DNA from 2 places in the Variovorax sp. V213 genome. Region 2 is predicted to be linked to the other one. Evidence: predicted binding sites of a transcription regulator. Region 2 holds the regulator's gene; the other holds the start of a gene.
The links. Region 2 encodes LexA, which represses DNA repair genes until DNA is damaged. Its sites were predicted from a motif close to ACTGTATNNNNATACAGT; they were not measured.
Positions count from the first base shown of each region.

Region 1 (14,867 bases), 310 kb from region 2:
CACCAGTACGCCGCATTCCGGCGGAATTTCGTCGGGCGACGCGATCGAGCGGCCGCGCGCGTCGTTGCCCAGCACGTACCAGCACTCGCCGCCCAGGTCGAGATAGGCCGCGCGCTTGTCGGGCTTGCGCAGGTCGCCCAGCAGGTCGGCGCGGCTCACCTTCACCTCGTGCACGATCGGGTGCGCATAGGCTTCGACGCTGGTATTGCGTATCGAGAACACGTCGGGCCTGGCAATGCACCAGCGCGCCTTGCCGCCTTCTTCGAGCGGCGGCAGGCGCGCCCGCAAACCAAGGCCGCGCCAGGCGATGCGGCCACCGCGCGTCATCTCGCGCGCCACGCGTTCGACCAGCGCTTCATGCGGCGAGAGCGCCGCGCGGTTGATGGTGAGCGTGGTGGCGATGCGTGCAATGCCGGCATCGGTCACGCGCAGGGTTTCGTGGCCATGCGAAGTGCGCACGCGTTCGAGGAACCCGCCCGCCAGCAGCTCGATTTCGATGGCGTCGCAGCAGGGCCAGCCCGCCGAGCGGTAGATTTCGCGCAGCCGCCGCGCATGCAGCTTTCCGAACGGCACCGCGCCGGCCGCCCGCTGCATGGGGGGCTCCACCACGGGCGGCGGAAATCCCGGGTCGGTGAACGGCGGCTCGACGGGCGGCGGATCGCCTTCGGGCGGAGGCCCAGGCAGCGGTGGCGGCGGCATCGGGATCGGCACGTCGGGCGCAGGCGGCGGCGGACCGATCGGCCCGGCGGCGACGTGATCAACAAGGGCGAGTGCGGACATGGGAGAAACAGGTTAGCGAAAAGTCGTGGTGCGTGCGAGACATGGAACGATCGGTTGCATTCAATTCAATGCCTCAATGGAAATCGCGGCTGGTGTTGCTCAGCGCCAGCCGCCCCATGAGCGGCGTCAGGTCCTTGAAGCCGGTGGCGATCAGGTGCTGCACCTTGCCGCCGCTGTCGTCGTCGCGCTGCCAGGTGCCTTGCACCGCGAGCAGGTGCGACTTGAGGAGCGGCTCGCGCCAGGCCTCGATGACATGGCTCCAGACGATGACGTTGACGTTGCCGGTCTCGTCCTCGAGCGTGACGAAGATGGTGCCGTTGGCGGTTCCGGGGCGCTGCCGTCCCTTGACGATGCCGCAGGCGCGCGCGGTCTGGCCGCTGGGCAGCGCGCGCAATTCTTCGGCGCTCATGAGGTTCATGCGCGCGAGGCGCGGTCGCAGCAGCGCGAGCGGATGGCGGCGCAGCGTGAGGCCGAGCGCGGCGTAGTCGCCGACGATCTCCTCGCCTTCGGGTGCGGCCGGCAGTTCCAGGGCCTCTTCGTTGATGGGAACGCCGCGCAGCAAGGCGGGCGAGCGGTGCTGCGCGGTGGTGGCGTCCCACACCTGCTGGCGCCGGTGGCCCGAGAGCGACATCAGCGCATCGGCGGCGGCCAGCGCGGCCATGTCCTTGCCATCGAGCTCGGCGCGCAGGGCGAGGTCTTCGGTGCTGGTGAAAGGCGCTTGCGCACGCGCTTCGAGCAGGCGCTTCGCACCGGCTTCGCTGAGGCTCGAGATGCGGCGCAGGCCGAGCCGCACCGCGGGCTGGTTCTCGTTGCCCAGGCGATGTTCGACATAGCGCGCATCGGTGCCGGGCGGCACGCGCGGCGCATCGGGGCTGCGGGCTTCGAGCGTGGTATCCATCTCGCTGCACATGACATCGACCGGCCGCACTTCGACGCCATGGCGGCGCGCGTCCTGCACCAGTTGCGAGGGGCTGTAGAAACCCATGGGCTGCGAATCGAGCAGCGCTGCCAGGAAGCAGGCGGGCTCGTAGTTCTTGAGCCAGCTGCTCACGGTGACCAGCAGCGCAAAGCTCGCAGCGTGGCTTTCGGGAAAGCCGTAGTCGCCGAAGCCGAGGATCTGCTTGAAGATGGCTTCGGCGAACTCGGCCTTGTAGCCGTTGTGGACCATGCCTTGCACGAGCTTGTCGTGGAACTTGTCGAGACCACCCTTGCGCTTCCACGCGGCCATGGCGCGGCGCAGCTGGTCGGCCTCGTCGGCCGTGAACTTGGCCGCGATCATGGCGATCTGCATCACCTGCTCCTGGAAGATCGGCACGCCCAGCGTGCGCTCGAGTGCGGGCCGCAGTTCTTCTTTCTCGTAGTGGATGGGCAAGCCCTTGTCCACGCGCTCGCGCTGCTTGAGATACGGATGCACCATGCCGCCCTGGATGGGCCCCGGCCGCACGATCGCAACCTCGATCACCAGGTCTTCATAGGTGCGCGGCTTCAGGCGCGGCAGCATCGACATCTGCGCGCGGCTCTCGATCTGGAATACGCCGACGGTGTCGGCGTCGCAGATCATGTCGAACACCTTCTGGTCGTCGTTGGGAATGTGGTGCATCTCCACCATCGAGCCGCGCCAGCGGTTCATGTGGTCGAGCCCGCGGCGGATGGCGCTGAGCATGCCGAGCGCGAGCACGTCGACCTTGAGCATGCCCATGGCCTCGAGATCGTCTTTCTCCCACTGGATGACGGAGCGGTCCTTCATCGACGCCTTCTCGACCGGCACCAGCCGCGTGAGCCTGGTGTGCGTCAGCACGAAGCCGCCCACGTGCTGGCTCAGGTGGCGGGGAAAGCCCTTGAGCCGCTGCGTCATCTCGATCCATTGCACCAGCCTGAGCTCGTCTTCCTCCACGCCCACGCGGGCGGCCGCCTTGAACAACTGCTCGCCCAGCACGGTGTCGTCGAACCAGTAGTGGTCCTTGGCGAATTCGTCGATCAGGCGCTCGTCGATGCCCAGCGCCTTGCCCACGTCGCGCAATGCGCTGCGCGCGCGGTAGCAGATGACGACGGCCGCGATGGCCGCGCGCTCGCGGCCGTATTTCTCGTAGATGTACTGGATGACCTCCTCGCGCCGCTGGTGCTCGAAGTCGACGTCGATGTCGGGCGGCTCGTGGCGGTGGCGGCTCAGGAAGCGCTCGAACAGCAGGTGGCCCTTTTCGGGATCGATGGCGGTGATGCCCAGGCAATAGCAGACCGCCGAATTGGCCGAGGAGCCGCGGCCCTGGCAGAGGATGTGCTGCGACTTGGCGAAGCGCACGATGTCTTCCACCGTGAGAAAGAACATCTCGTACTTGAGCTCGAGGATCAGGTCGAGCTCCTTCTGCACCTGCTCGCGCACCTTGGCGGGAACACCGCTCGGATAGCGCTCCTGCGCGCCCTCCCACGTCTTGCGCACCAGCGTCTCGGCCGGCGTCTCGTGGCTGCCCACGGTTTCGAGCGGGTACTGGTAGTTCTCGCGGATCACCTGCGGATCGAACCTGCAGCGCTCGGCCGCCACCAGCGTGTTGGACAGCATCCGGGGCAGATAGAGCTCGGCCAGCCGCACTCGCTGCCGCAGATGGCGCTCGGCATTCGACTGCAGCGCAAAGCCGCACTCGGCCACGGTCCTGCCTTCGCGCACGGCCGTCAGCACGTCGTGCAGCGGCTTGCTCGATCGCGCATGCATGTGCACGTCGCCGGCCGCCACCAGCGGCACGCCGGCCTGCTCGCCCGCCTGCATCAGCGCGGCAAACCACAGGTCGTCGTCGAGCTCGTTGAGCATCTCGACCGCCAGCCACAGGTTGCCCGCGTAGAGCGCCTTGGCGGCCAGCAGGTCTTCATGCAGCGTGGCGCCGTCCATGGCCTCGCCTGGCGCCCGATGCGGCACGAAGAGAACCTGGCAGTCCTGCAGCGAAGCCACATCGCTGCCCTCCCAGCTCACGCGGTATTCGCCCTTGGGCAACTCGGTGTTGCGCGCGGCGGTGATGAACTCGCAGAGGTTGCCCCAGCCCTCGGTGCCGTTCGCGATGACCACGAGCCTGAAGCGCTCGAAGCGGAACTCGCTGCCGAACAGCAGCCGGAAACCGGGGTTGCGCGGAATCGCCGGCTCGTCGGGGTGCTTGCGTTCGTATTCGTCCAGCTTGGCCGGCAGATCGCGCAGGCAGACGTGCGCGCGCACGATGCCCGCCACCGAGCATTCGTCGGTGATGGCCAGGGCCGTGTAGCCGAGCTGGTAGGCACGCTCGACCAGCTCCTCGGGTGTGGAGGCACCGCGCTGGAAGCTGAAGTTGGTGAGGCAGTGCAGCTCGGCATAGTCCGGCAGGCTTGGCAGCCCCGGCTTGGATCGCGCCCGCTGCGGCAGTGCATGCACCTCGGCCGAGTTGCGCCCGCGCAGTTGCTTTTCGCTCAGGTCAGGCATAGAGCCCCTGCAGGTACCAGCGCACTTCGCCCGGGGAAAAACGCGCGGAGGGCCGCTCGCGAAAGATCCACACCAGGCCGGCTTCGGGGCTTTCGGCGATGTAGTAGTCGCGCATCGCGGGCTGGCCGCCGTCTTCCTTGCCGCCCCACCAACCGGCCTCGACGCGCTGCGGCCCGACCAGCTTGCCGAGCGGGCCGCGATAGCAGGGGCGCTCGCCGTCCATCTCGAGCAGCAGGGGTTCGGGCAACAGCCATGGCGGATAGATGGCATCGGGCTGCGAGGCCCGGGCCTTCGCTTCCTTGCGGGTCTTGTCCGGCGGCGCCTTGTCCTTCTGCAGCGCGGGCCGCCAGGTCTGCTTGCGCTCGGGCCGGTGGTCGGCCTCGGGAGCCGGCACCACCACCTGCTGCGGCCCGAGCCGCACGCTGAGCCGCTCGACCATCTCGTGCAGCTTGTCGCCCTTGCGGTTGTCCTCTGGCAGAAAGCTGGTGCTGGCGCCAGCCCACGGATCGGTTTCGAGCGTGCGCAGCCGGAGCCAGCTCGCAGGCGCCGCAAGCGTGGTGAGGGCGAGCTTTTCGGACAGCAGCCGGCGCAGGTGCGCCATGTCCTGCGTAGGCTCGGCCGTGCGCACGGTGACCTGCTGGTGCGGCGGCAGGTTCACGCCGTTGAAGCGCTTGAGGTCGAGCGTCCATTGCAGTTCGAGCGCACGGGCGCCACGCTGGCGGGCGCGCAACCAGATCTGCAGCGCCGTGAGCAGGCGGTTGGCCGACCACATCAGCTCGGGCGCAGTCTCGGCCAGCGCGGGCAGTTCCAGCTTCTGCTCGAACACGTCGGGGAGCGTGAGCCAGTGGTGGCTTTCGGGGCGCAGGCCCCAGGCGGTGTCGAGCGCTTCGCGCAGCACCGCGCCGAAGCGCCGCGTGAGGCCGCCACGCGGCAAGGCCGCCACCTCGCCCCAGGTGCGGCAGCCGAGCCGCGCGAGCAGGTCGAGGTGCTCGCGCGCGGCACTCAAGGTGTCCAGCGGCAGGCCGGCGGGAATGTCCTTGGGCCGGTTCTCATTGCGCTCGAACAGGCGCAGCCGGGCCAGCGCGACCAGGCTCGTGGCGCCCTGCGCGCCCAGCATGCGCACGTCGGGCGCAGGGTTGGAAGCGACCAGCTGGCGCATCAGTTGAAGCCGCCCGCCCCACAGGCGCTCGCAGGTCGAGACTTCGAGCATCAGCGCTTCGTCCTGCCAGGCGACGTGCGGCGTGTAGTGCAGCGCCCACCAGCCCAGCGCCTCGGGCGTGGGCAGGGTCGGCGCTTCAGGCGCGTTGGATTCAAGCGACCACCGCAATGCGATCCAGTGCATTGGGGACTCCCTTCCATGCGTCGATGCGCACCACGGTTGCGGACGTTGCCGCTTCGCCGACGGGCGCCGTGCCTTGTTGCTGCAGGCGCAGCTTGCGGCGCAGCCGGGCGGCGGCCAGCAGTGCGGCCATGCGCTCGTTGCGCGCGGGCAGCATCACCGGGGCGGCCAGCGGCGGGCCGCGGCGCTTGAGGATGCGCAGTTCGATCTGCGAGCTGTCGGCCTCGCAGCTTTCCACCTGAAGCCGCAGCCGCGCGGGCGAAGCGCCGTGCGCGGCCGATTCGGGGCGGCACACGAAGAGCAGCACCTCGTGCTGGGCGGCCGCCAGCTGGAGCCGCCGCAGTTCGCCGACCCGGACCTGCGGCAGCCAGGCCAGCACGGCTGCCACGTCCGCGCAGCGCAGCGCCTGCTCGCAAGCCCACAGCCGCGCGGCCTGGGCCTCGCTGCGGACCCACATCAGCGCTTCCACCGGCAGGCCCTGGGCCGCCAGCGACGGCCCGCAGGGCTCATAGGGCGCGCCGATCAGCACCACCGGCCCGCCGCGCGCCTGGACCGCCTGCGCCAGGGCGGGCAGCAGCAGCCGCCAGACATGCGCCTCGGGCGTGCTTTGCAGCAGTTCCGTCATGGCGCCGACCGGCCAGCCGCCGCCCGGCAACTCCGCGTCGAGCGCGGCGTGGCCGGTGGCGGCGACCTGTGCGTCGGCCAGGCCGAGTTCGTCGGCGTGCCAGACGCCACGGCCGGCGGCAGCGGAAAAGGAGTCGAGGAAAGGAAGGCCCATGATGCAACTGTGAACTGTATTTTTATACAGTATTTTCATGGGCCGCAACAGGGAAGAAGGGTAAAGAACGATTTACCCAAAAGGGCTAGCCCTTTAATATGGGCAATTAACATTTTGTGACCATGAAATACACAAAGATTCACTTGCTCGCTTCGGCCCTGGCTGCCTTCGTCCTGGGACTCTCGCCTGCCGCGCAGGCACAGACCAAGCCGCTCCTCATCGGCCAGACCTACGTGCAGACCGGGCCGTTGGCGTCCCTGTCGACCGAACCCCTGGTCGGCATCCGTGCTTTCTTCACCACACTGAATGCCGCCGGCGGCATCAACGGCCGGCCGGTCGAACTGCGCCAGCTCGACGATGCCTTCGACCCCGCCAAGGGCGCCGAGAACGTCAAGACCTTCGTGAAAGACGGCGCCGTCGGCATCCTGATGCCCATCGGCACGTCGTCGTCGGTCGGCGCGCTGAAGGCGGCCAACGAGCTCAAGATTCCCGTCGTCGGCCCGTACACGGGCGCGGCCCCGGTGGTGAAGGCCACCGACTACGGCTTTCCGGTGCGTATCAGCTACGACGAGGAGTACAACCGCATCGTGAACCACCTGTTCACCATCGGCCTCTCGCGTATCGGCTTTGCACACAACGACAACCCCGGCGCGCGCTCGGCGCTGGAAAGCACGCAGAAGTTCGTTGCCGAACGCGGCGAGAAGCTGGTAGGCAGCGTGGCGATCAAGAACGATGGCTCCGACGCCGCCGAACGCGCCGCGGAACTGGCCAAGCTCAAGCCCAAGGCGGTGGTGCTGTCGGCCACCAACGAGGTGGCGGCCAAGTTCATCTCGGCCTACCGTGCCGCGGGCGGCGAGACGGCCTTCTACTCGTTCTCGCTCCTGAACGGACAGAAGCTGTTCCAGGACATCAAGAAGGACGCGGCCGGCGTGGTCATCTCGCAGGTCGTTCCCTACCCGTGGAACAGCGCGATGCCGGTGATTGCCGAGTACCAGGCGGCCATGAAGAAGATCGGCGTGACCGAGTACAGCTATGCCAGCCTCGAAGGCTATGTGGCGGCCAAGGTCATGGTCGAGGGGCTCAAGCGTGCGGGGCCGAACCCCACACCGGATTCGCTGCACAAGGGCCTCGAGTCGTTCAAGACGCTGGACATCGGCGGCATTGCCGTGTCGTACCGGCCCGGCGAGCACCGCGGGCTGACCTTCTCCGAGCTGTCGATGCTCAAGGCGGACGGGCGCTACCTGCGCTGAGAGCCTGTCTGCTTCTATTCGGGGCCATGTCGTGAGCTGCATGGCGTAGTCGAATTCATTCGGGGCACGCTCCGGGTGTACCGCCGATCAACGGCCGCTCTGACCAACGATCACGTCGATGGGGTGCCTTGCGCAGCGAAATAAAGGAGGAGGCCGCAGGCCGGGGGACATCGCGGAGCAAGGTACCCCGTCGGCGAGATCGCGCCCTGAATGCCGTCCCCGAACAATGCGCGTCGCCCCACATGGATCGTGGACGAACCCGAGAGCTTCCGTTCAAAGCCCTCCCTAGCGCAGAATTTCGTTAGTGACGACTCCATCCACGAACGAACTACGGCGCCCCGCCTTCACGCGCGCCCAACTGCTCAGGCTCGGCGCCGCACTCTGCGCCGGTGCCGCGTTCCCCACGTTCGCACAGCAACAAGTCAGGCCCGTGATGAAGATGAACACCCGCCCCATCCCCTCCACCCAGGAGGCGCTGCCCGTCGTCGGCTGCGGCACCTGGATCGGCTTCGACCAGCGCCCCGGCACCGACGAATACCAACGCCTGCCCGGCGTGCTCGACGCTCTCTTTGCCGCCGGTGGCAAGGTGATCGACAGCTCGCCGATGTACGGCCGCTCCGAGGAAACCACCGGCGAACTGCTGGCCGCATCGACGCAGCCCGAGAGCAAGGCTTTTCTCGCCACCAAGGTCTGGACCTCGGGCCGCGAAGCCGGCGTGGCGCAGATGGAGCAGTCCTTCTCGCGGCTGCGCACCACGCGCATGGACCTGATGCAGGTACACAACCTGATGGACTGGAAAACCCATCTCGCCACGCTGCGCGGCTGGAAGGACAACGGCCGGGTGCGCTACATCGGTATCACGCACTACACGGCCTCTGCCTACGGCGAGGTCGAGGCGGTGCTGCGCGCCGAAAAGCTCGACTTTCTCCAGATCAACTATTCGATCGACGCGCGCGAAGCCGAGCAGCGCCTGCTGCCGCTCGCGGCCGAACGCGGCGTGGCGGTGATCGTCAACATGCCCTTCGGCGGGGGTGGCCTCTTGCGCCGGCTGCGCAACCAGCCGCTGCCCGCATGGGCCGGCGAGATCGGCTGCACGAGCTGGGCGCAGGTGCTGCTGAAGTTCGTGCTGAGCCACCCGGCCGTGACCTGCACCATTCCCGGCACCAGCCGCGCCGAGCACATGGCCGACAACGCCGCGGCCGGCGCGGGCGCGTTTCCGGATGCAGCGTTCTGGCGCAGCAACGCGCGCTCGATCGGGCTCTGAGCCGCCACCGAGGCTATTCGAACTTCACGTTGTGCTGCCGCACCGTAGCGCCGAAGGCCTCGTACTGCGCGCGGAAGAATTCGGCGAACTTCGCGGCACTCATGCCGTAGCCCTCGAAGCCCTGCTGCACCAGCTGCGCATGCACCTCGGGCCGCTTGAGCGTGTTCTGCAGCTCCATCGAAAGCTTGTCGGTGATGGCCTGCGGCAGCCCCGGCGGCCCGAAGAAGCCGGCCCAGGGCGTGATGGTGAGCTTGCCCAGCCCGAGCTCGCCGCCCGTGGGCACGTCGGGCAGCAAGACGCTGCGCTGCGGCAGCAGCGTGACCAGCGCGCGGATGCGCCCTTCCTTCACGAAGCCCGGCGCCAGCGTGCCGGTGGTGAACATCATGTGGATCTGCCCGCCCAGCAGGTCGGTCATGGCCTGCATGTCGCCCTTGTAGCGCGCGTTGACCACCTTGCGCTCGCCCAGCAGCTGCAGCATGGCCAGCTCCGAAGCGCTGTTGCTCGATGCCGAGTTGTAGGCGCCGGGCTTGGCCGCCACCATGGCCAGCAGCTCGTTCACGCTCTTTGCCGGCAGGCTGGCCGGCACCACCAGGAACATAGAGAACTGGCCGGCCGAGCTGATCGGCGTGAAGGCCTTGAACGGGTCGTAGGGCGGCGTCGGCCGTAGCGTGGGCGCAGCAACCATCGCGGTGTTGGTGCCCATCAGCAGCGTGTAGCCGTCCGGCCTGGCGGATGAAGTGGCCTGCGCCGCCAGTACGCCGTCGGCGCCGGGGCGGTTCTCCACGATCACCTGCTGGCCGAGCTGCTTGGAGAGCCCTTCCGCGATGATGCGCGTGAGCATATCGGCACCGCCGCCGGGGGCAAAGCCCACGATCAGGCGCAGCGGCTTGTCCGGATAGGTTTCGGCGCTCCATGCTGCCGCGCCCGGCAGCATGGCCAGCGTGCCAACGGTCGCGAGGGCCGCCAGGGTGAGGTTTCTGCGTCGCATTTTTTGCTCCTTGTTCAAAAGAGATGCCGCACACCAAGCTCCCAGCCCGATGAGCGGCGCCCGCCCGCCGGCGCCACGCCGCCGCTCACCACATAGCGCGCCTGGCCGCCGTTCATGATCCGCGCATAGGTGCCGTAGAGCGCGGTGCGCTTCGAGAGGTTGTGCACGTAGCCGATGCCGAACTGGCGCGCGTCGTCGCGGTTGCGCGGCATGCCGTTGGCGTTGCGCAGGCTCTCGTCGCTGTGGTCGTCCAGGTAGGCGTAGCTCACGCGGATGCGGCCGACCTCGAAGGCCGGAATATGTGCGCCGATCTCGGCGGTGTTCTTGCGCACCGTGCCGGCAGCAAGCTTCACCGCCACCTTGTTGTAGAGCGCAAAGAACTTCGCAAAGCCCGCGTCCCATGTGCCGCCGATGTTGGCATGCGTGTAGTTGCCGATGGCGGCGGCGGCATTGAAGTGCGTGCGCGTGACGGCCGCCGCGATGTCCAATGCACCCGAGGCAAAGCCGAAGCGCGCGCCGGCAAAGTTGCCGTCGTCGCGGTTCGGCGCGGTGGACTCGTTCTCCCCGGTGCCGATCATCGCCATGCCGTAGAAGCCGCCGAGCCCCGCCGGCAGCCAGTAGCTCGCCGTGTTGCTGCCTGTGATGCCGGTGGGCAGCGGCCCGGTGCCCGCGCCCGCGAACGTGAGGTTGCCTGCGCGCGCCACGCCGTTGGCGTTGAAGGGATCGAAGTAGATGCTGTTGTAGTGCGTGGGAATGAAGTCGCGGCCCAGGCGCAACTCGCCGAACTTCTCGTGCGACAGGCTCACGAAGGACATGCGATCGAAGGTGATCGGCCCCGCCGTGCCCGCGCCGCTCGCCTGGTTGTTGCTGTTGCTCGGTCGGCCGGTGCCGGTGTCGGGGTTCAGGCTGCCTTCCATCCAGAAGCCCGCGCGCAGGCCGCCGCCCAGGTCTTCGGTGCCGCGGAATCCGAGCCGGCTCGTGGAAAGTCCGCCGTTCGACAGCGCCTTGACCGAGCCGCCGCCCTCGCCATTGGTGTACTGGATGCCCAGGTCCATCACCCCGAACACGGTGACGCTGGACTGCGCGTGCGTGGCGCCGCTGCTGGCAAGCCCCAGCGCCAGCGCCGGCCCCATCAAAAATCTCTTCATGGTTTCTTGTCTCCTGCTTCTTCTCTTGGTTGAAAAACTCGTGAACGCGCGCAGGGCTGCGCCACCGGGTGCCGACGGGGGTCCGCACCGGTTGGCGAAGGCCGGGTGAAAAGGTCTTAGCTCGAAGACTCGGGTCGTTCGGTGCGCACGAGCACGGCGCCCTTCGACAGCGGGCTCACGTTGCGCCGGTACTGCTGCAGCCAGCCGGTGTCGAAGGCAGGCGGCGGCGCCTGCCAGTCGGCGCGGCGCGCCTGGAGTTCGGCATCGGTCAGCGCAACGTCGAGGCGGCGTTGGTCGAGGTCGATGGTGATCACGTCGCCGTCGCGCACCAGCCCGAGCGGCCCGCCGAGCGCGGCTTCGGGCGACACCTCGGCCACCACCAGGCCCTTGCAGACCAGGCCCGAGAGATGCCCGTCGGTCAGGATCGCGACCTGGTCGCCCAGGCCCGCGCCGTCGATGGCAAACACCACGCGCGAGGCCCCGCCGCCCATGGCCGGGCCGCCGCAGGCACCGGCGCCGCGCATCACGACCACCTGGCCCGGCACGATCTCGCCCTTCTTCAACGCCGCGATGGCCGCGTCCGAGGTCCAGAAGCACACCGCCGGCCCAGCGAAGCTGCGAACCTTGCGCGGGGCGATGCCGGTCTTGATCAGGCCCGACTCGGGCGCGAGGTTGCCGCGCAGCAGCACGATGGCGGGATGCGGCGCGACCGGGCGGTCGATGGGGCGGATCACCTCGGGCTCCGTCACCTCGGCATCGCGCAGGTTGTCCGCCACGGCGGCGCCCGTGACGGTGAGTGCACCGGTGTCGAGCAGCGGCGCGAGCTGCTTCATCAGCGCGCGGCAACCGCCCGCCGCCTCGAAGGCCTCGATGCTGTGCTCGCCGATCGGCCGTACGCCGGCCAGCACCGGCGTCGTGGGTCCGAGGCTTTCGAACAGGCCGTACACGTCGACGCCGCACTCCCCTTCGGTCGACACGGCCTGCAGGTGCTTGGCCGTGTTGAGCGAACCGCCGATGGCCAGCACCGCGCGCACCGCGTTGGCAAAGGCACCGGGCGTGAGGATGTCGCGCGGCTTCAGGTCGTCCCACACCATCTGCACGATGCGCGTGCCCGCGGCGCGCACGTCGGCCATCATCTTCGGGCTCAGCGCCGCCACTGGCGCACTGCCCGGCAGGGCCATGCCGAGCGCCTCGCAGACGATGTGCATCGAGTTGGCCGTGCCCAGGCCCGAGCACACGCCGGGTCCACGGATCGCCTCGCGGCTCATGCCCACCAGTTCTTCCACCGGCAGGTGGCCGGTGACCGCATGCATCGCGCCGATGAACACCTCTTCGATGTCCATGTGCCGGCCGCGGTACTCGCCGCTGGGCTGGTAGCCGCAGGGCACCAGCAGCGTCGGGATGTTGAGCCGCGCGGCCGCCATGAGCTGGCCCGGCACGGTCTTGTCGCAGGAGGTGAGGCAGACCATGCCGTCGAGCTGCGCGCCCTCGACGGCCACCTCGATGTCGTTGGTGACGAGATCGCGCGCACCCAGCATGTAGGCGCCGCGCGCGCCCGCGCCAGTGATGAAATCGCTGGGCGCGGCGGTGCGGATCTCGAAAGGCACGCCGCCGGCTGCGCGGATGGCGGCCTTCACTTCCACAGCTACGCGGTCGAGGTGGCTGAAGCAGGCCGCGAGTTCGGAGGAACTGTTGACGATGGCGATCTTCGGCTTCTCGCAGTCTTCCTCGGGAATGCCGAGCGCGCGCCAGTGCGCATTGCGCACCGACCAGAGATACGAGCCGCGCGGAAAGTTGCTGCGCAGGGGGCGGGTCATGGGCGGTCTCCGAGTTTCTTTTTGGTGACCTCGATCACGCCGCGGTCGGCATCCACGCGCACCCAATCGCCGGTCTCGATGCACTCGAGCGGGTCGCGTTCGAAATCGGTCATCGAGGGCGAGTGCGTGACCACGGCGCCGAGCGCCATCTTGGTCGTCATCTCGTTGAACAGGAATGCCGCCGGCGACGAGTTCATAAGCCGCGTCATATGGAACATCGCCGACCATCCCGACGAGCCCTTGGCCCCCGGAAACACCAGCACCTTGCCCGCGAAGCTCTGGCCGCGCAGTTCGTGCCGCGTCTCGATGACGGTGCCGGTGCGCGGATCGATGCCGCCCCAGCCCGAGATACGGTCGCGCGTGACCAGCGCCTCGCCTTCCGCAATGCCGCCCACCACCTTGCGGCCGCGGATCACGATGGTTAGTTCGTTCATGACGGTGTCGCTCATGCATAGCCTCCATTCCACCGCCCCGTACACGCCGCATCGACGCACTCCGCCGTGCTGCCGAACCACGCCTGCACGCCGAGGATCGCGGGCAGGTAGTGCGCCTGCTTCGCGGAATCGAGCGCCACCGTCTTCGTGCCCTTGGGCACGGCGCGGCTCATGGCGGAACAGCTGTCGGCCATGAGGATGCCGCCCGCGTCCTCGATGATCTTCGTGTAGCCGTTGCGGTCGGCCAGCGACTTGATGGCGCGCGGCGTGAAGATCCAAAGTTCGCAATCCGGGTGCACCTTGCGGCCCTCGATGAGCTGCGCGGCCTCCCAGATCTGCTCGATGGTGTAGTGCGGGCAGCCGAGCATCACGTACTGCACCTCGGCGTCTTTTCCGGTGGCGTTGATCTTCTCGTAGGTGGCGCGGCGCTCGGCCTCGCAGTAGCGCAGCACCTCGACCGGCGCGCGTGCGCCGAGCGCCTGCTCCAGCGTCAGCGCCTCGGGCGTGATGCCGGCGATGTGGTACATCTCCACGCCGCCCGAAGACGAGGCGGCCGCGCCGAAGTGCTTGAGCCTCGGCAGATTCGGCACGCGGCCGATGCCGCGCCTGCTGTGCACCACCGGCACGCGCTCCTGCACATGCTCGCCGATGTAGTAGCCCAGCAAGCCCCAGTCCTGCACCGATTCCACTTCGACGTCGAGTTCGACGACGTGCGTGGCATAGCGGTTCTCGTCGAGGTGGTAGCCCCAGTACGGAATGCGGCCGGTGAGCATCGCCGCACCCGTGCTCTCGCGGCCCTCGGTGTTGGTGCGCGCGCCGAGCACCGAGTTGCAATACACCACGGCCGACGACTCCATCCACGCGCAGTGCTCGCCGCGTGTCGGGATGTTGCCCACCTGGTACGGCGTGCAGGTGTTCATGATCTGCGCGCCGAGGCCGGCCGCATGGCGCTCGCTCTTGTTGTAGAACTGCACGATCTCCTCGCTCACGCCCATGCGCTCGGGCTGGCCCGGGTCGAAGCCCAACTGCAGGTGGCTCGTGAAGACCTTGAACTTCGGGATCTCGACGGTCTCCTGGCTGTCGAGGCTGAACTCGGAGAACACCGCGTCCATGCCGCCGCCCTTGGCGAGCGCGAAGTCGCGCTGGAACGGTGTGGTCGAGGTGATGGTGGCGCAGACGTTGCGCGTCTCCACCAGCCGCTCGGCGCCCAGCGCTTCGCCGTAGCGCATCAGGAGGTCCATCGCCTTCTGCACGGCCGGTCCGTCGCGCCCGTCCATCATGGCTTTTTCTTCATCGCTCAGGTGCATGGCCTGTGTCTCCGTTCTTGTACTGTCGTGGGGTCGGCCGGGCTAGCCCGGCAAGGGCGTGGGCACGTGGCCGCCAATGTCGCGCGCAATGGTGAGCGCGATGTCGTGCAGGCGCGGTGCCAGTTCGTTGCGCAGGCGCTCCTCGGTGAACACGAAGGCCGCGCCGCCGCCGTTGAGCGCCATCACTTCGCCGTCGGGCCCGATGAGGGGCACCGACACGGAGTTGATCTCGCGGTGGAACTCGCCGAGCGAGAGGCAATAGCCCAGCCGCCTGGCTTCGCCGATGGCGCGCGTCATGCCGGGCGCGATGCTGTCCCATTCGG
Region 1 covers NZ_AP028664.1:1,876,363-1,891,229, reverse strand. Annotated here, with positions in the region: gene ACAM55_RS09055 (hypothetical protein) at 1-780, opposite strand, end outside; gene ACAM55_RS09050 (error-prone DNA polymerase) at 854-4,219, opposite strand; gene ACAM55_RS09045 (DNA polymerase Y family protein) at 4,212-5,561, opposite strand; gene imuA (translesion DNA synthesis-associated protein ImuA) at 5,530-6,336, opposite strand; gene ACAM55_RS09035 (ABC transporter substrate-binding protein) at 6,459-7,586, shown strand; gene ACAM55_RS09030 (aldo/keto reductase) at 8,020-8,850, shown strand; gene ACAM55_RS09025 (Bug family tripartite tricarboxylate transporter substrate binding protein) at 8,864-9,838, opposite strand; gene ACAM55_RS09020 (porin) at 9,853-10,986, opposite strand; gene ACAM55_RS09015 (dihydroxy-acid dehydratase) at 11,103-12,803, opposite strand; gene ACAM55_RS09010 (DUF126 domain-containing protein) at 12,800-13,252, opposite strand; gene ACAM55_RS09005 (aconitase X) at 13,249-14,544, opposite strand; gene ACAM55_RS09000 (IclR family transcriptional regulator) at 14,587-14,867, opposite strand, start outside.
Region 1: imuA (translesion DNA synthesis-associated protein ImuA) is a predicted target of LexA. The motif match lies at 6,350-6,367, and genes of this name have one in related genera.

Region 2 (14,867 bases):
GCCCGAGGCCGCGCCCGCACCGATCAGGGTGTGGATCTCGTCGATGAACAGGATGGCGTTCGGCTTGTCCTTGAGCGACTTGAGCACGCCCTTCAGGCGCTGCTCGAAATCACCGCGGTACTTGGTGCCGGCCAGCAGCGCGCCCATGTCCAGCGAATAGACCTGCGCCTCGGCCAGGATTTCCGGCACGTCGGTCTGCGTGATGCGCCATGCCAGGCCTTCGGCGATGGCGGTCTTGCCCACGCCGGCCTCGCCCACCAAGAGCGGGTTGTTCTTGCGCCGGCGGCACAGGATCTGGATGACGCGCTCGACCTCGTATTCGCGGCCAATGAGCGGATCGATCTTGCCGTCCTTGGCGAGCTGGTTCAGGTTCTGCGTGAACTGCTCCAGAGGCGAAGCCTTCTCGTTCTTTTCGCCGCCGCCCTCTTCGCCCTCGCCCGAGGACGATTCGCTGCTGCCCTTGACGGCTTCAGGCGGATCGCTCTTCTTGATGCCGTGGGCAATGAAGTTCACCACGTCGAGGCGGGTCACGCCTTGCTGGTGGAGGTAGTACACCGCGTGCGAGTCCTTCTCGCCGAAGATCGCGACCAGCACGTTGGCGCCGGTGACTTCCTTCTTGCCGTTGCCGGTGGACTGCACATGCATGATGGCGCGCTGGATCACGCGCTGGAAACCCAGCGTCGGCTGGGTGTCTACATCGTCGGTACCCGCCACCTGGGGCGTGTTGTCCTTGATGAAGTTGGTGAGCGACGCCCGCAGGTCGTCGACGTTGGCCGAGCAGGCGCGAAGAACTTCCGCGGCGCTCGGGTTGTCCAGCAAAGCGAGCAACAGATGCTCCACGGTGATGAACTCGTGGCGCTGCTGCCTGGCCTCGACGAAGGCCATGTGCAAGCTGACTTCCAGTTCCTGGGCAATCATGTGATTTCCTTTTGCCTTGCTGTAAATAACTTCTCAGATGGGTTGGAGCTTGCGCAATTCAACTGGTTCACGCAACAGGCTCGCTCACGCACTGCAACGGATGCCCGGCCTGGTGTGCCGCCTCCATCACCTGATTGACTTTGGTGGCCGCGAGGTCGCGGGAATAAACCCCGCAAACGCCGCGCCCGTCGAGATGAATCTTTAACATGATCTGGGTCGCGGTTTCGCGATCCTTGTTGAAATATTCTTGCAGCACGACGATCACGAACTCCATGGGCGTGTAGTCGTCGTTCAGCATGACCACCTGGTACATCTGGGGAGGCGCGGTTTTTTGCGGCCGCCGCTCCATCACGACCGAATCTCCGTCATCCCCGGCCGGTTTCTGGGCCGGCGGAGTGCTGGGAGTCTTTGGAATTCTCGTTGCCATAAAAAAGATTCTATAGAGCGTGCAAGCAACGTGCCGGCGCAAGAAGACTTGGTGGCGCATATTCGACAAATCAAGGGCCTTGCGCCGTGTGCGACAGCACGAAGGCTTGAAAAATTCAAGCCTCCGCGGGATGCCTCAGGAATATTGCATGGCTGCGGCTCGGAAGACCCGCCCGCCCGGATCCGGGGAATCGATTTCCTCGTCGACCGAGAGGTTTCAGGCCCCACGGCAGGCCACCTCCGGAGCAAGGTGTACCGGCCTGTCCCGACTCTGCGCACGCCATGGACCGGCCCGGCCTGGCGAGAGGAAAAACCAAGAAAAAGCCCTCGAGACCGGAACGATCCCGAGGGCCATGGCTTCCCGGCGCCTGGGGCGCCAGAACGCTATTGCTCGCGCAATTACATGTTGTCGATCATGACCTGGCCGAAGCCCGAGCAGCTCACCTGCGTGGCGCCGTCCATCAGGCGGGCGAAGTCATAGGTGACCTTCTTGCTGGCAATCGACTTTTCCATCGAGCTGATGATCAGGTCGGCTGCTTCGGTCCAGCCCATGTGGCGCAGCATCATTTCGGCCGAGAGGATTTCGGAACCGGGGTTCACGTAGTCCTTGCCGGCGTACTTGGGAGCCGTGCCGTGGGTGGCTTCGAACATCGCGACGGTGTCGCTCAGGTTCGCGCCCGGGGCAATGCCGATGCCGCCGACCTGGGCCGCCAGCGCGTCGGATACGTAGTCGCCGTTGAGGTTGAGCGTGGCAATGACGCTGTATTCGGCGGGACGCAGAAGAATCTGTTGCAGGAACGCGTCGGCGATGCTGTCCTTGACGGTGATTTCCTTGCCCGTCCTGGGGTTCTTGAACTTCATCCAGGGGCCGCCGTCGACCAGCTCGGCACCGAACTCCCTGGCTGCCAGGGCGTAGGCCCAGTCGCGGAAGCCACCTTCGGTGAACTTCATGATGTTGCCCTTGTGCACGATGGTGACGCTGGGCTTGTCGTTGTCCACGGCATATTGCAGCGCCTTGCGAACGAGGCGCTCGGTGCCTTCCTTCGAGACGGGCTTGACGCCGATGCCGGAGGTGTTGGGGAAGCGGATCTTCTTGACGCCCAGTTCGTCCTGCAGGAACTTGATGAGCTTCTTGGCCTTGTCGCTTTCGGCTTCGAACTCGATGCCGGCGTAGATGTCTTCCGAATTCTCGCGAAAGATGACCATGTTGGTCTTGTGCGGCTCGCGCACCGGGCTTGGCACGCCTTCGAAGTACTGGATGGGGCGCAGGCAGACATACAGGTCGAGTTCCTGGCGCAGCGCGACGTTCAGCGAACGGATGCCGCCGCCCACGGGCGTGGTCAGCGGGCCCTTGATGGAAACCACGTAGTCGCGCACGGCGTGCAGCGTTTCTTCGGGCAGCCAGACATCGGGGCCATACACCTTGGTCGACTTTTCGCCGGCATAGACTTCCATCCAGTGGATCTTCTTCTTGCCGCCGTAGGCCTTGGCCACGGCCGCGTCCACCACCTTGAGCATCACCGGGGTGATGTCCAGACCCGTGCCGTCGCCTTCGATGAAGGGAATGATCGGCTGATCAGGCACATTGAGCGAGTTGTCTGCGTTGACCGTGATCTTCTGGCCTTCGGCCGGGACTTTGATGTGCTGGTAGCTGGACATGAGGGGGAGTGACTCCGGGGGTGACGTAATTCAGGAGACTGTCTGCGAATTCAGACAACGATGGGAATCGCTGTACAGCCCGCGAACAAATCGCTGTACATTTTAGACGCAACCCATCAGCTGGCGTTTGTCAACCCGCGAGGCAACGACCTCGTTAGTGGCTGACCTTCTGCTCGCCGGGAGGCGTTTCCAACCAATTCTCGATAGAGGAATCATCAATGAGCAAAATTCTCGCAGTCATGATCGCTGGCCTGTTCGCCGCTGGCGCCTACGCCCAGAACCCCACCGGCACCACGCCTGAGCAAGGGAACGCCACCAACAGCAAGCCCCAAGCACGCGCTGAAGCCAAGAAGGAAGCCAAGCCCGCTGGTAAGGTGGCTCCTCCCGCCGGCGACATCGCCAAGACGCCTGAAGGCGGCGCGGTCGGCACCGACAAGGCTGCAGTTGCTGGCGAAAAGCGCGCCGAAACGCGCGACCAGCGTCGCCGCAACAAGGACGGCAGCGTCAAGCGCAAGTCGACCCAAGGCGGCACGCCCCAGTAAGTCGGCCTCGTCCGTACAAGAAAGCGCTCTCCGGAGCGCTTTTTTTTGCCTGCCATGGCACAACTGCTGTCAACCGGGGCAAGCGGCTGACGCGTTGAATGTCGACCTTCCACCGGGAGGTGATCCATATCAACAATCTCAAAGGATGTTTCATGAACAAGCTGCTCGCAGCCCTCGTCGCCGGTCTCTTCGCAGCCGGTGCATTTGCGCAAACCCCGCCCGCTCCGGCGCCGGCCGCGCCTGCCGTGGTCCACAAGGCTGCGCAACCGGTGAAGCACGCCGTCAAGAAGCACAAGGTTCGCCACCACGTGGCCAAGGCGCACGTCGCCAAGAAGGTGTAAGCTGCCACGCTCACCGGCAATGCCCGCATCAGCGGGCATTTTTATTGGCTCCGCGCCCTTGAACCCGCCCTGAAGGAAGCCTTCCGATGTTTCAGCGTTTTGCCGCCCTGCTCCTGCTTGCCGCATCCGTGATGGGCGCCGCACAGGCCCAGCAGCAACCCCAGACCGACCTGCAACGCACCAAGTTGTCCGTTGGCTTGTACAAGATCGATGCGCAAGTCGCGCAGACACCCCAGCAACGGGAGATCGGCCTCATGTTCCGCAAGGAAATGCCGCAGGCCGAAGGCATGATCTTCGTCTTCGATCAGCCGGCCACCCAGTGCTTCTGGATGCGCAACACGCTGCTGCCGTTGACGGCCGCCTTCGTGGCGGACGACGGCCGCATCGTCAACCTTGCCGACATGCAGCCGATGACCGAGAACTCGCACTGCTCCGAAGAGCCGGTTCGCTTCGTGCTCGAGATGAATCAGGGCTGGTTTGCCAAGAAGAACATCAAGAAAGGCGCCAAGCTGGGCGGCGAGCTGTTCGCTGCTTCCAAGCGCTGAGTTCCGCCTGCCTTCTCTTCAGACCACGAAAAAGCCGACCCTGAGGTCGGCTTTTTCAATGAGGAATCCGGTTCAACCGAAGTTCTTGGCGGCGAAGTCCCAGTTGGCCAGCTTGGCCAGGAAGGTCTCCACGAACTTGGGGCGCAGGTTGCGGTAGTCGATGTAGTAGGCATGCTCCCAGACGTCCACCGTCAGCACCGGGGTGTCGCCGGTGGTCAGCGGCGTGCCCGCGGCACCCATGTTCACGATGTCCACCGAGCCGTCGGCCTTCTTCACCAGCCAGGTCCAGCCCGAGCCGAAGTTGCCCACGGCCGACTTCACGAAGGCTTCCTTGAAGGCGTCGTAGCTGCCCCACTTGGCATCGATGGCCTTGGCCAGCGCGCCGGTGGGAGCGCCGCCGCCCTGGGGCTTCATGCAGTTCCAGAAGAAGGTGTGGTTCCAGATCTGGGCGGCGTTGTTGTAGATGCCGCCGCTGGACTTCTTGACGATTTCCTCGAGGGTCATCGACTCGAACTCGGTGCCCTTTTGCAGGTTGTTGAGGTTCACCACGTAGGCGTTGTGGTGCTTGCCGTAGTGGTACTCGAGGGTCTCCTTCGAGTACTCGGGTGCCAGCGCGTCGAGGGCGTAAGGCAGGGGTGGGAGCACATGTTCCATGGTTTTATCTCGTGGGTTGGTTGCGGGGAATAGAGGATTCTAGAAAGGAATCAGGCGCCCGGCGTCGGACGCGTTCCCGTTTTGCCGGGCGTCACGGTCAGGTCGACCGAGCCGTCGGCGAGCCGTGCAACCACGGCGTCGCCCGGATTCAGTTTTCTTGCGCTGACGATCGCGCGGCCATCGGCGCCGGTGAGCCAGGCATAGCCGCGCTGCAGCACCAGCGCGGGGTCGAGCAGCTTGAGCCGCAGTGCCACGCGTTCGAGCCGATCGCGCCGCTCTGCCAGCGCACGCTCGAGCTTGCGAGGGAAATCAACCGAGATCGACCGCGGCACATGGGCCAGGCGCTCTGTTCTCGACAGCACCGCATAGCGCAAGCGCTGCGAATGGTGCGCGAGCCGAAGCTGCTGGCGTGCCACCAGCGTCGAGGGCCGCCCCAGGCGTGACGCCGCCTGGTCGAGGCGCTGGCCCAGCACATCGAGCCGGGTGTCCAGCGCACCCTGCAACCGTTCGCCCAGAAGATCGATCGCGCCAAGCCACATTGCCTGCGGCGCACTGACGAGTTCCGCCGCAGCAGTGGGCGTGGGCGCGCGCAGGTCGGCGCAAAAGTCGGCAATGGTGAAGTCGGTTTCATGGCCCACGCCGCAAATCAGCGGCACCGGGCTTTGAACGATGGTGCGGGCCAGTGTTTCGTCGTTGAAGGCCCAGAGGTCTTCGATGGAGCCACCGCCGCGCACCAGCAGGATCACGTCGACCGCCGGTTCCAGGGCGAACAAGGATTGCAGCGCGCGCACGAGTTCCGTAGGCGCACCGGCGCCCTGCACTGCCGCGGGCGCCAGGACCACCGGGATGTGAGGCACGCGGCGCCGCAGGGCAGTCACCACATCGTGCAGCGCCGCGGCACCCAGCGAGGTCACCAGGCCCACCGCGCGCGGCATGACCGGCAGCGCCCTCTTGCGCTCCGCATCGAAGAGCCCTTCGGCTTCGAGCCGCGCCTTGCGTTGCAGGAACTGCTCGAACAGCGCGCCTTGTCCCGCACGTTGCAGGCTTTCGACCACCAGTTGCAGATCGCCGCGCGGTTCGTACACCGCCAGGCGGCCGCGCACCTCGACCTGGTCGCCGTCGCGCGGAGAAAAATCGAGCAGACCGGCCGCGCGCCGGAACATCGCACAGCGCAGTTGGCCGGAATCATCCTTGAGCGCGAAATAACAATGTCCGCTCGACGCGCGCGAAAAACCGGAAATCTCGCCGCGCACCGCGACCGGATTGAAGCGCGCATCCAGCGCATCGGCGACCGCGCGGCACAGCGCGCCGACAGGCCAGATGCGCGGGCCCGGTGTGGTGTTGGAATCACGCAAATTCACGAAACGCCCGAATAGCGGGTGACCACTCTTCCACAGTGGGGCGACAAGCCCCCGTGCCCAATCCCCCATACGGGACAGGCGCACGGTTTGTCGTGCAAGCTGTTGATTTCATTCAGAAAACTGCTGCTCAAAATTCAGTCGATCTAATGGGAAGCCCACGCCATGCGGGTCGGGACACGTTGCCCAGCAGGTTAATCACAAAGTTATCCACAGAATCTGTGCGTCTTTGCTTACAAACAAACAAGGCGCGTGGCGATGGTGGGCTCGGTGGATAATCGCCGCGCATTTGCAGTCTATTCGGGGCCGGAGGATTCCTTGTTTTCCATCATAGTTGCCGCGGGCTGGCCCATCTGGCCATTGCTCGCTTGTTCGATCATCGCGCTCGCGCTGGTTATAGAACGTTTCACAAGTCTTAAAACCGTCAAGGTCCTGCCGCCCAAGCTGCTCGATGAAGCCATGACGGTGTCGCACGGTTCCGTGCCGGGGCCCGACGTGGTGACCAAGCTCGAGCGCAATTCGATGCTCGGGCAAGTGCTGGCCGCGGGCCTTCGCGCCCTCAACGCCAATCCACGCTGCACCGAGGACGACCTGCGCGCGGCCATGGAAGCCTCGGGACGCACCGTGGCGCACAAGCTGGAGCGCTACCTCCCCGCGCTGGCCACCATCGCTTCGGCTGCGCCGCTGCTCGGCCTGCTGGGCACGGTGATCGGCATGATCGAGATCTTCGGCTCGCAATCGCCCGCAAGCGGTGCCGTGGGAGCGGGGAATCCGGCGCAACTGGCGCACGGCATTTCCATCGCGCTGTACAACACGGCGTTTGGCCTGATCGTGGCCATTCCGACCTTGATCTTCTGGCGCTATTTCCGCAGCCGGGTCGATGAATACCTGCTGAACCTCGAACTCTCCGGCGAGCGCTTTGCCCGCCACCTGAACGCATTGCGGAAATGATGGCCCCCACGCTTGCCACTGCGTGTGCTGCACTGTCCAGCAGAGGCTCGCCATGACCCGCGGCCGCATGCAGTTTCGACATGGCGCGCGCGATGAGCCTGAGATCAACCTGATCCCGTTCATCGACGTGCTGCTGGTCGTCCTCATCTTCCTGATGCTGTCGACGACCTACAGCAAGTTCACCGAGATGCAGTTGCGCCTGCCGACGGCGGACGTCGACTCGCAACGCGACTACCCCAAGGAAGTGATCGTGGCGGTGTCCGCCGACGGCCGCTATTCGATCAACAAGACGCCCCTGGCAGACCGCAACGTGGCGACGGTGGCCGCCGCGCTGGGTGCGGCAGCCACGGGCGGCAAAGACAGCGTGGTGATCATCAGCGCCGACGCCAGCAGCCCGCACCAGTCCGTGATCACGGTGATGGAAGCCGCACGCCGCGCGGGCCTGGTGCAGATCACCTTCGCAGCCCAATCGACGGCCCAAGCAGGGCACTGAGCGCCGTTGCAGGGCCGCAGCACTCCCGGCAACAGCAGCGCGACCAGCGCGCCCGCTTCGCGGCTGCAGCGTGCCTGGCTGCGCCGCGGTGCGTTGGCTTGCCTGTTGTGGCCGCTGTCGCTGCTCTATGCGGCGCTGTTCGCGCTGCGGCGCTGGATTTATCGGCAGGGTTGGCTAAAGACGGGGCGTGCGCCGGTGCCGGTCATCGTGGTGGGCAACGTCATTGCGGGCGGCGCGGGCAAGACACCGGTGGTGATGGCCGTGGTTCGGCATCTGCAGGCCCGCGGCCTGCGCGCCGGCGTGGTGTCGCGCGGCTACGGCCGCCGCACCGACGACTGCCGTGAAGTGCGGGGCGAAAGCGATCCGCAGGATGTTGGCGACGAGCCCGCGCTGATCCGCCGTGCCACCGGCGCGCCCGTGTTCGTGGCGCGGCGCCGCATCGAAGCCGCGCGCGCCCTGCTCGCCCGGCACCCGGCCACGCAGGTCATCGTGAGCGACGACGGTCTGCAGCACCTGGCGCTCGCGCGCGATGTCGAGATCTGCGTGTTCGACGATCGCGGCGTGGGCAACGGCTGGCGGCTGCCCGCAGGCCCCTTGCGCGAGCGCTGGCCGCGCCCGTGCGACCTGGTCCTTCACAGTGGCGAACATCCGGCGTTCGAGGCCGGCTACACCGCCACTCGCGCCCTGGCGCAAGATGCGGTTGCGAGCGACGGAAAACGCACGCCGCTCGATGCCCTGGCCGGCAAGCCAGTAATCGCGCTTGCGGCCATTGCGCGGCCCGAGGCCTTCTTCGACATGCTGCGCGCGCGCGGCCTCATCCTGGCGGAGACCATCGCGCTGCCCGATCACTTCGACTTCGACGGCTGGCAGCGCCCTTCCGATCGTGATTTCCCTCTGGTCTGTACCGAGAAAGATGCCGTCAAGCTCTGGCGGCAGGCCCCGGATGCGCTGGCCGTGCCGTTGCACTTCGTACCCGAGCCGCGATTCTTCGCGGCGCTCGATGCGAAGCTATCATCGCTCGATGGATCCCAAGCTGCTTGAACTGCTCGTCTGCCCCGTCACCAAGGGCCCGCTGACCTGGAACCCCGAGAAGCAGGAGCTCTGCTCGCGCAGCGCACGCCTGGCCTACCCGGTGCGCGACGGCATTCCCGTGCTGCTGGAGAACGAGGCGCGCACGCTGTCCGACGAAGAGCTGGGGCTGTGAGCGCCGCGCCAAGGGAGCACCAATGAGCTTCACCGTCCTGGTGCCGGCCCGGCTGGCTTCGACGCGGCTGCCCAACAAACCGCTGGCGGACATTGCCGGCCTGCCCATGGTGGTGCGCGTCGCCCAGCGGGCGAGCCAATCCGGCGCGGCGCGCGTGGTGGTTGCCGGAGACGATCCTTCCATCGTGGCGGCCTGCACGACACATGGCGTGCAATCCATCCTGACTCGGCAGGACCATCCCAGCGGCACCGACCGGCTGGCCGAAGCCTGTGAGCAACTGGGCCTGGACGGCGACGATATCGTCGTCAACGTGCAGGGCGACGAACCGCTGATCGACCCCGCCCTGATCGATGCGGTGGCCTCTGCGCTGGTGGCTCACCCGGAAGCCGCCATGAGCACGGCGGCCCACGAAATCGATTCGCTCGACGACTTCCTGAACCCGAACGTGGTGAAGGCCGTGCTCGACGCACAGGGCAACGCGCTCTACTTCAGCCGCGCACCCATTCCGTGGTGGCGCGACGGCTCCGCCGGTGGTGCGCCGCCGGGCGTGCTGCCCTCGCCTGCGCCGCTGCGCCATATCGGCATCTACGGATACCGCGCCGGTTTCGTGCGCAAGTTTCCTTCGCTCGCGTCCGCCCCCATCGAGGCCACCGAAGCGCTCGAACAATTGCGCGCGCTGTGGCATGGTCATCGCATCGCCGTGCATGTCAGCCAGGCCGCTCCCGGCCCGGGCATCGACACCCCGGAAGACCTCGCCCGCGTGCGCGCAGTCTTTGCAGCCCGGCCGGCACCCTGAGGCGCATTCACGCCCGTGGCGATTAACGGGAATTCTTCACGCTTACGCATGCTATCCTCGACGCAATTCCGCCTTGTACGGCTCTTGGGCCGGCGCTGGGCGCGACACAAGATCTAAGAACCGTCCGAGGACACCATGAGACTAATTTTGCTGGGCGCGCCCGGGGCGGGCAAAGGCACGCAAGCGGCTTTCATCTGCCAGAAGTACGGCATTCCTCAGATTTCGACCGGCGACATGCTGCGCGCCGCCGTCAAGGCCGGTACACCGCTCGGACAACAGGCCAAGGCCGTCATGGAATCGGGCGGCCTGGTGAGCGACGACCTGATCATCAATCTCGTGAAGGAACGCATCGCGCAACCCGATTGCGCCGATGGGTTCCTCTTCGACGGCTTCCCGCGCACCATTCCGCAGGCCGACGCCATGAAGGCAGCCGGCGTCAAGCTCGACTACGTGCTCGAAATCGACGTGCCGTTCGGCGACATCGTCGAACGCATGAGCGGCCGGCGCTCGCACCCGGCATCGGGCCGCACCTACCACGTGAAGTTCAACCCGCCGAAGGTGGAAGGCAAGGACGACGTCACGGGCGAAGACCTGATCCAACGCAAGGACGACGAGGAAGAAACCGTGCGCAAGCGGCTCGAGGTCTACAGCCAGCAGACGCGTCCGCTGGTCGACTACTACTCGGCCTGGGCCAAGGCCGATCCGGCCGCAGCGCCGAAGTACCGCGCCATCAAGGGCGTCGGCACGGTCGAAGAGATCACCCAGCGCGCCCTCGCCGCACTGAGCAGCTGAACGCGCGCCGCCATCAGGCGGCAGTGGCTTCGAGCAGCTCCAGCATCAAGGCGATGCGTGCCTTGACGGGCGTCAGGGCACCGGCGTCCCGCAGAAGATCATCGGCTCTTGGCAGGATGCGCCCGCTCGCGCAGCGCGTGGCGCGCAGCACGGCCACTCCCGCATCCTGGGCGCGGAGCGCGGCAGCCTCCAGCGCATGGTGCACCGTGCCATTGCCGGTCGCGGCCAAAACCAATCCTCGAATCGGCTCGGGCACGCCGGCTGCGCACTCCTGCAGCAGCAGGTCGACCATGGCGCCGCTCGCGCCGGCATGGCTGGTAACGATCTCGACCCTGGGCCAGCGCATTGCGGCGCCTGCCTTCATTACGGGAATCTTCGAAGCCCCGCTCACCGGCAATTGCGGCCAGTCGCGAAGAAGCCGCACCGCCCCCTCTTCCACATAGCCGATCGGGCCTGCATCGCCCGATGAAAACGCATCCGGGCGATAGGTGTGCGCTTTCTGCACATCCAGCGAACCGTGGACCGTGCCCGCGCAGACCACCGTCACGCCCTGCGCTCCCGGCGTGGCCGCAACGGCAATGGCATCGCGCACATTCTGCGGACCGTCGGGCGAAAGAGAGCTCGCGGGGCGCATGGCACAGGTCAGCACCACGGGCTTGCCAGGTGCAAGCACCGCCTGGAGAAAGTAGGCCGTCTCTTCGATGGTGTCGGTGCCATGCGTGATCACCACGCCCGCCACGTCGGCCTCGGACAGCCAGAACGCGCAGCGCTGCGCAAGTTGCAGCCAGACATCGAAGCCCATGTCCTTGCTGTCGAGCTGCGCCACCTGCTCGGCTTCGAGCGCCACGCCATCGGGCGCATCGACGCCGCCGAGCAAATCTGCCACGCCCACTTGCCCTGCGGTGTAGCCGATGTTGTCGCCGCCGTTGGCGGCGCGGCCCGCGATGGTGCCGCCGGTGCCCAGCACCACAACGCGACGCAGGCTGGACGAAAGGGAATTGACCATGCTTGCCAACTTTTAAAAACTGGTTAAAAATACAGGTACTGGATATTCAGCCAGTGCCGCAAGGAACCACATATGCAGTTCGCCGTGAAGCTTACCGCCCGCCAGCAGCAAATCCTGGACTTGATCCAGAGCGCCATCGCCCGTACCGGTGCTCCGCCCACGCGGGCCGAAATCGCCAGCGAGCTGGGCTTCAAGTCGGCCAATGCCGCCGAGGAGCACCTGCAGGCGCTGGCGCGCAAGGGCGTGATCGAACTCGTCAGCGGCACCTCGCGCGGCATTCGCCTGAAGGGCGACGCGCTGCGCTCGCTCAACGAGTCGCGCAACAACCAGTTTTCCCTTTCGCTGCCCGGCATGGCGCAGCTTGCGCTGCCGCTCATCGGCCGCGTCGCGGCGGGTTCGCCTATCCTCGCGCAAGAGCATGTCGACCAGACCTACTACGTCGAGAACACGCTGTTCCAGCGCCAGCCCGACTACCTGTTGAAGGTGCGCGGCATGTCCATGCGCGACGCCGGCATCATGGACGGCGACCTCCTGGCGGTGCAGGCCACCAAGGAAGCGCGCAACGGCCAGATCGTGGTGGCCCGCCTCGGCGACGAGGTCACGGTCAAGCGCCTCAAGCGCAACAAGCAGGTCATCGAGCTGCACGCCGAGAACCCCGACTACCCGACCATCGTGGTCCAGCCTGGCGAACCCTTCGAGATCGAAGGCTTGGCGGTCGGCCTCATCCGCAACACCATGCTGATGTAGGCCCTGCGGCCTGCCGAAAGCAGCACCCCATCCGGCCGCAACAGGTGGCGGGCGTATGGCGCAAAGTCGCCATCACCCTGTTGCGTCCCTTCAAAGAAATCCTGCCTGTGTTCAACCTCAGACTTTTTTGGAGTTCACATGGGAATCGCCCTCCTCACCATCGTTGATTTGTGGATGCCGCTGCAATCGCTGGCAAGCCGCCTGCTGCCGGCGCGCCGGCTCCGCCACCGCGACAATAGTGGTAGCGCGTCCGCAGGACTGCGCTACGTCGCGGTACGGCCGGCCTGCACGGCGCGGCCCCACGGCGCCGCGGCACCCAAGGCAGCGCAAGCACCCCGGCCGCTTCGCGTCATTCGCGTGGTCGACGGGCCCCAGGGCGAAAAGCGCAGCACCAATCGCATGGTGATCTCGGGGCGCATGGCCGACGTCTGCGCCGAACTCGACCGGCTGGCCGCGCTCGAGGCCATGGAAGCGGCCAGCACCGCACCACGCGCCACGCGCCTGCACTGAACCCGTGCAAGCCCCGGTGACCATGGCCCGGGGCGGGTATCCAAACGTTCACGCGCGCGTCATGCCAATGCTGCGAGGCACAATGGCACGCCATGAACATTGTGATCCTCGACGATTACCAGGACGCCGTGCGCAAGCTGCGCTGCGCCGCCAAGCTGGACGCGTACGCGGCCAAGGTCTACACCAATACGGTCAAGGGCATCGGCCAACTTTCGGTTCGCCTGAAGGATGCCGATGTGATCGTGCTGATACGGGAGCGCACCCACATCTCGCGCCAGCTGATCGAAAAGCTGCCCAAGCTCAAGCTCATTTCGCAGACCGGGCGCGTGGGTGGCCATATCGACGTCACGGCCTGCACCGAGCGGGGCGTGGCGGTGGCCGAGGGCACCGGCTCTCCCCAGGCGCCGGCCGAGCTGACCTGGGCACTCATCATGGCGGCCATGCGCCGCCTGCCGCAGTACATCAGCAACCTCAAGCACGGAGCGTGGCAGCAGTCGGGACTCAAATCGGCCTCGATGCCGCCCAATTTCGGGCTGGGTTCGGTGCTCAAGGGCAAGACGCTCTGCATCTGGGGCTATGGCCGCATCGGCCAGCTGGTGGCGCGCTACGGGCAGGCCTTCGGCATGCAGGTCGTCATCTGGGGCCGCGAGGCAAGCTGCGCCAAGGCCCGGTCCGACGGCTTCCAGGTGGCGCAGAACCGCCACGAGTTCTTTGCCGCCGCCGATGTGCTGTCGGTGCACCTTCGGCTCAACGAGGAAACCAGCGGCCTGGTCAAGCTCGAGGATCTTTCGCGCATGAAGCCGACGGCGCTCTTCGTCAACACCTCGCGCGCCGAACTGGTCGAGGCCGATGCGCTGCTGGCCGCGCTCAACCGCGGCCGGCCAGGGCTGGCTGCCGTCGATGTGTTCGAGAGCGAGCCGCCGCTGCAGGGCCACGCGCTGCTGCGCCTCGAAAACTGCATCTGCACGCCGCATATCGGCTATGTCGAGCAGGACAGCTACGAAAGCTATTTCGGCCAGGCTTTCGACAACGTCGTGAGCTTCATCAAGGGCAACCCCACCAACATCGTGAATCCCGGCGCGCTGCAGGTCCGCCGGTGATCTCATGAGCGGGCCAGCGCCCCGGGGCGCGCTCTGGGCGCTGCTGGCCGGCAATTTCGTGATCGGCACGGGTGTGATGGTGGTGCCCGGCACGCTCAATGAAATCAGCACGTCGCTTGCCGTCACCGTTGCAGCCGCCGGCCAGCTGATCACCGCCGCCGCGGTCGTGATGTGCCTTGGCGCCCCATTGCTGGCGGCGGTGGTCGCGGGCTGGGACCGCCGCCAGCTGCTCGCCCTCACCCTCGCCTGGTACGCCGCCGGGAATGTGGTTGCGGCCTTGATGCCGAGTTTCGCCGCGCTGCTGCCGGTGCGCATGCTCACGGTGGTGGCACCGGCCATCTTCACGCCCCAGGCCGCGGCCTGTGCCGGCATGCTGGTGCCGCCGGAGCAGCGCGGGCGCGCCGTGACTTTCGTTTTTCTCGGCTGGTCGATGGCCTCGGTGCTGGGCCTCCCCCTTGGCGCGCTGGTTGGCGGCCACCTGGGCTGGCGCACGGCTTTCATGGCCGTTGCGCTGCTCAGCATCGCGAGCGCGGCATCGATCTGGCTGACCCTGCCGCGAGGCATCCGGCCCGCGGCGCTGACGGCGGCAGCCTGGTCGCGCGTGCTCCGCAGCCCGGTATTGATGGGTATCGTCTCGGTCACCGCCCTGCAGGGCGCCGGCCAGTTCGTCCTGTTCAGCTATTTCGGCCCCCTGCTGAAGCAGAACTTCGGCGCCGACCCCACCACCTTGAGCCTGATGTGGGCCCTGTTCGGCGCCTTCGGCCTGGTTGGCAACATGCTGGTGAGCCGGTCCATCGACCGCGTGGGCGCCGGCCGCATGGTGCT
Region 2 covers NZ_AP028664.1:2,190,744-2,205,610, reverse strand. Annotated here, with positions in the region: gene clpA (ATP-dependent Clp protease ATP-binding subunit ClpA) at 1-918, opposite strand, end outside; gene clpS (ATP-dependent Clp protease adapter ClpS) at 986-1,345, opposite strand; gene icd (NADP-dependent isocitrate dehydrogenase) at 1,744-3,003, opposite strand; gene ACAM55_RS10495 (cell envelope biogenesis protein TolA) at 3,222-3,545, shown strand; gene ACAM55_RS10490 (hypothetical protein) at 3,698-3,886, shown strand; gene ACAM55_RS10485 (DUF192 domain-containing protein) at 3,973-4,431, shown strand; gene ACAM55_RS10480 (superoxide dismutase) at 4,504-5,085, opposite strand; gene xseA (exodeoxyribonuclease VII large subunit) at 5,136-6,446, opposite strand; gene ACAM55_RS10470 (MotA/TolQ/ExbB proton channel family protein) at 6,762-7,394, shown strand; gene ACAM55_RS10465 (ExbD/TolR family protein) at 7,447-7,887, shown strand; gene lpxK (tetraacyldisaccharide 4'-kinase) at 7,894-8,928, shown strand; gene ACAM55_RS10455 (Trm112 family protein) at 8,909-9,091, shown strand; gene kdsB (3-deoxy-manno-octulosonate cytidylyltransferase) at 9,114-9,887, shown strand; gene adk (adenylate kinase) at 10,023-10,679, shown strand; gene ACAM55_RS10440 (asparaginase) at 10,693-11,685, opposite strand; gene lexA (transcriptional repressor LexA) at 11,758-12,432, shown strand; gene ACAM55_RS10430 (hypothetical protein) at 12,571-12,942, shown strand; gene ACAM55_RS10425 (D-2-hydroxyacid dehydrogenase family protein) at 13,035-14,042, shown strand; gene ACAM55_RS10420 (MFS transporter) at 14,047-14,867, shown strand, end outside.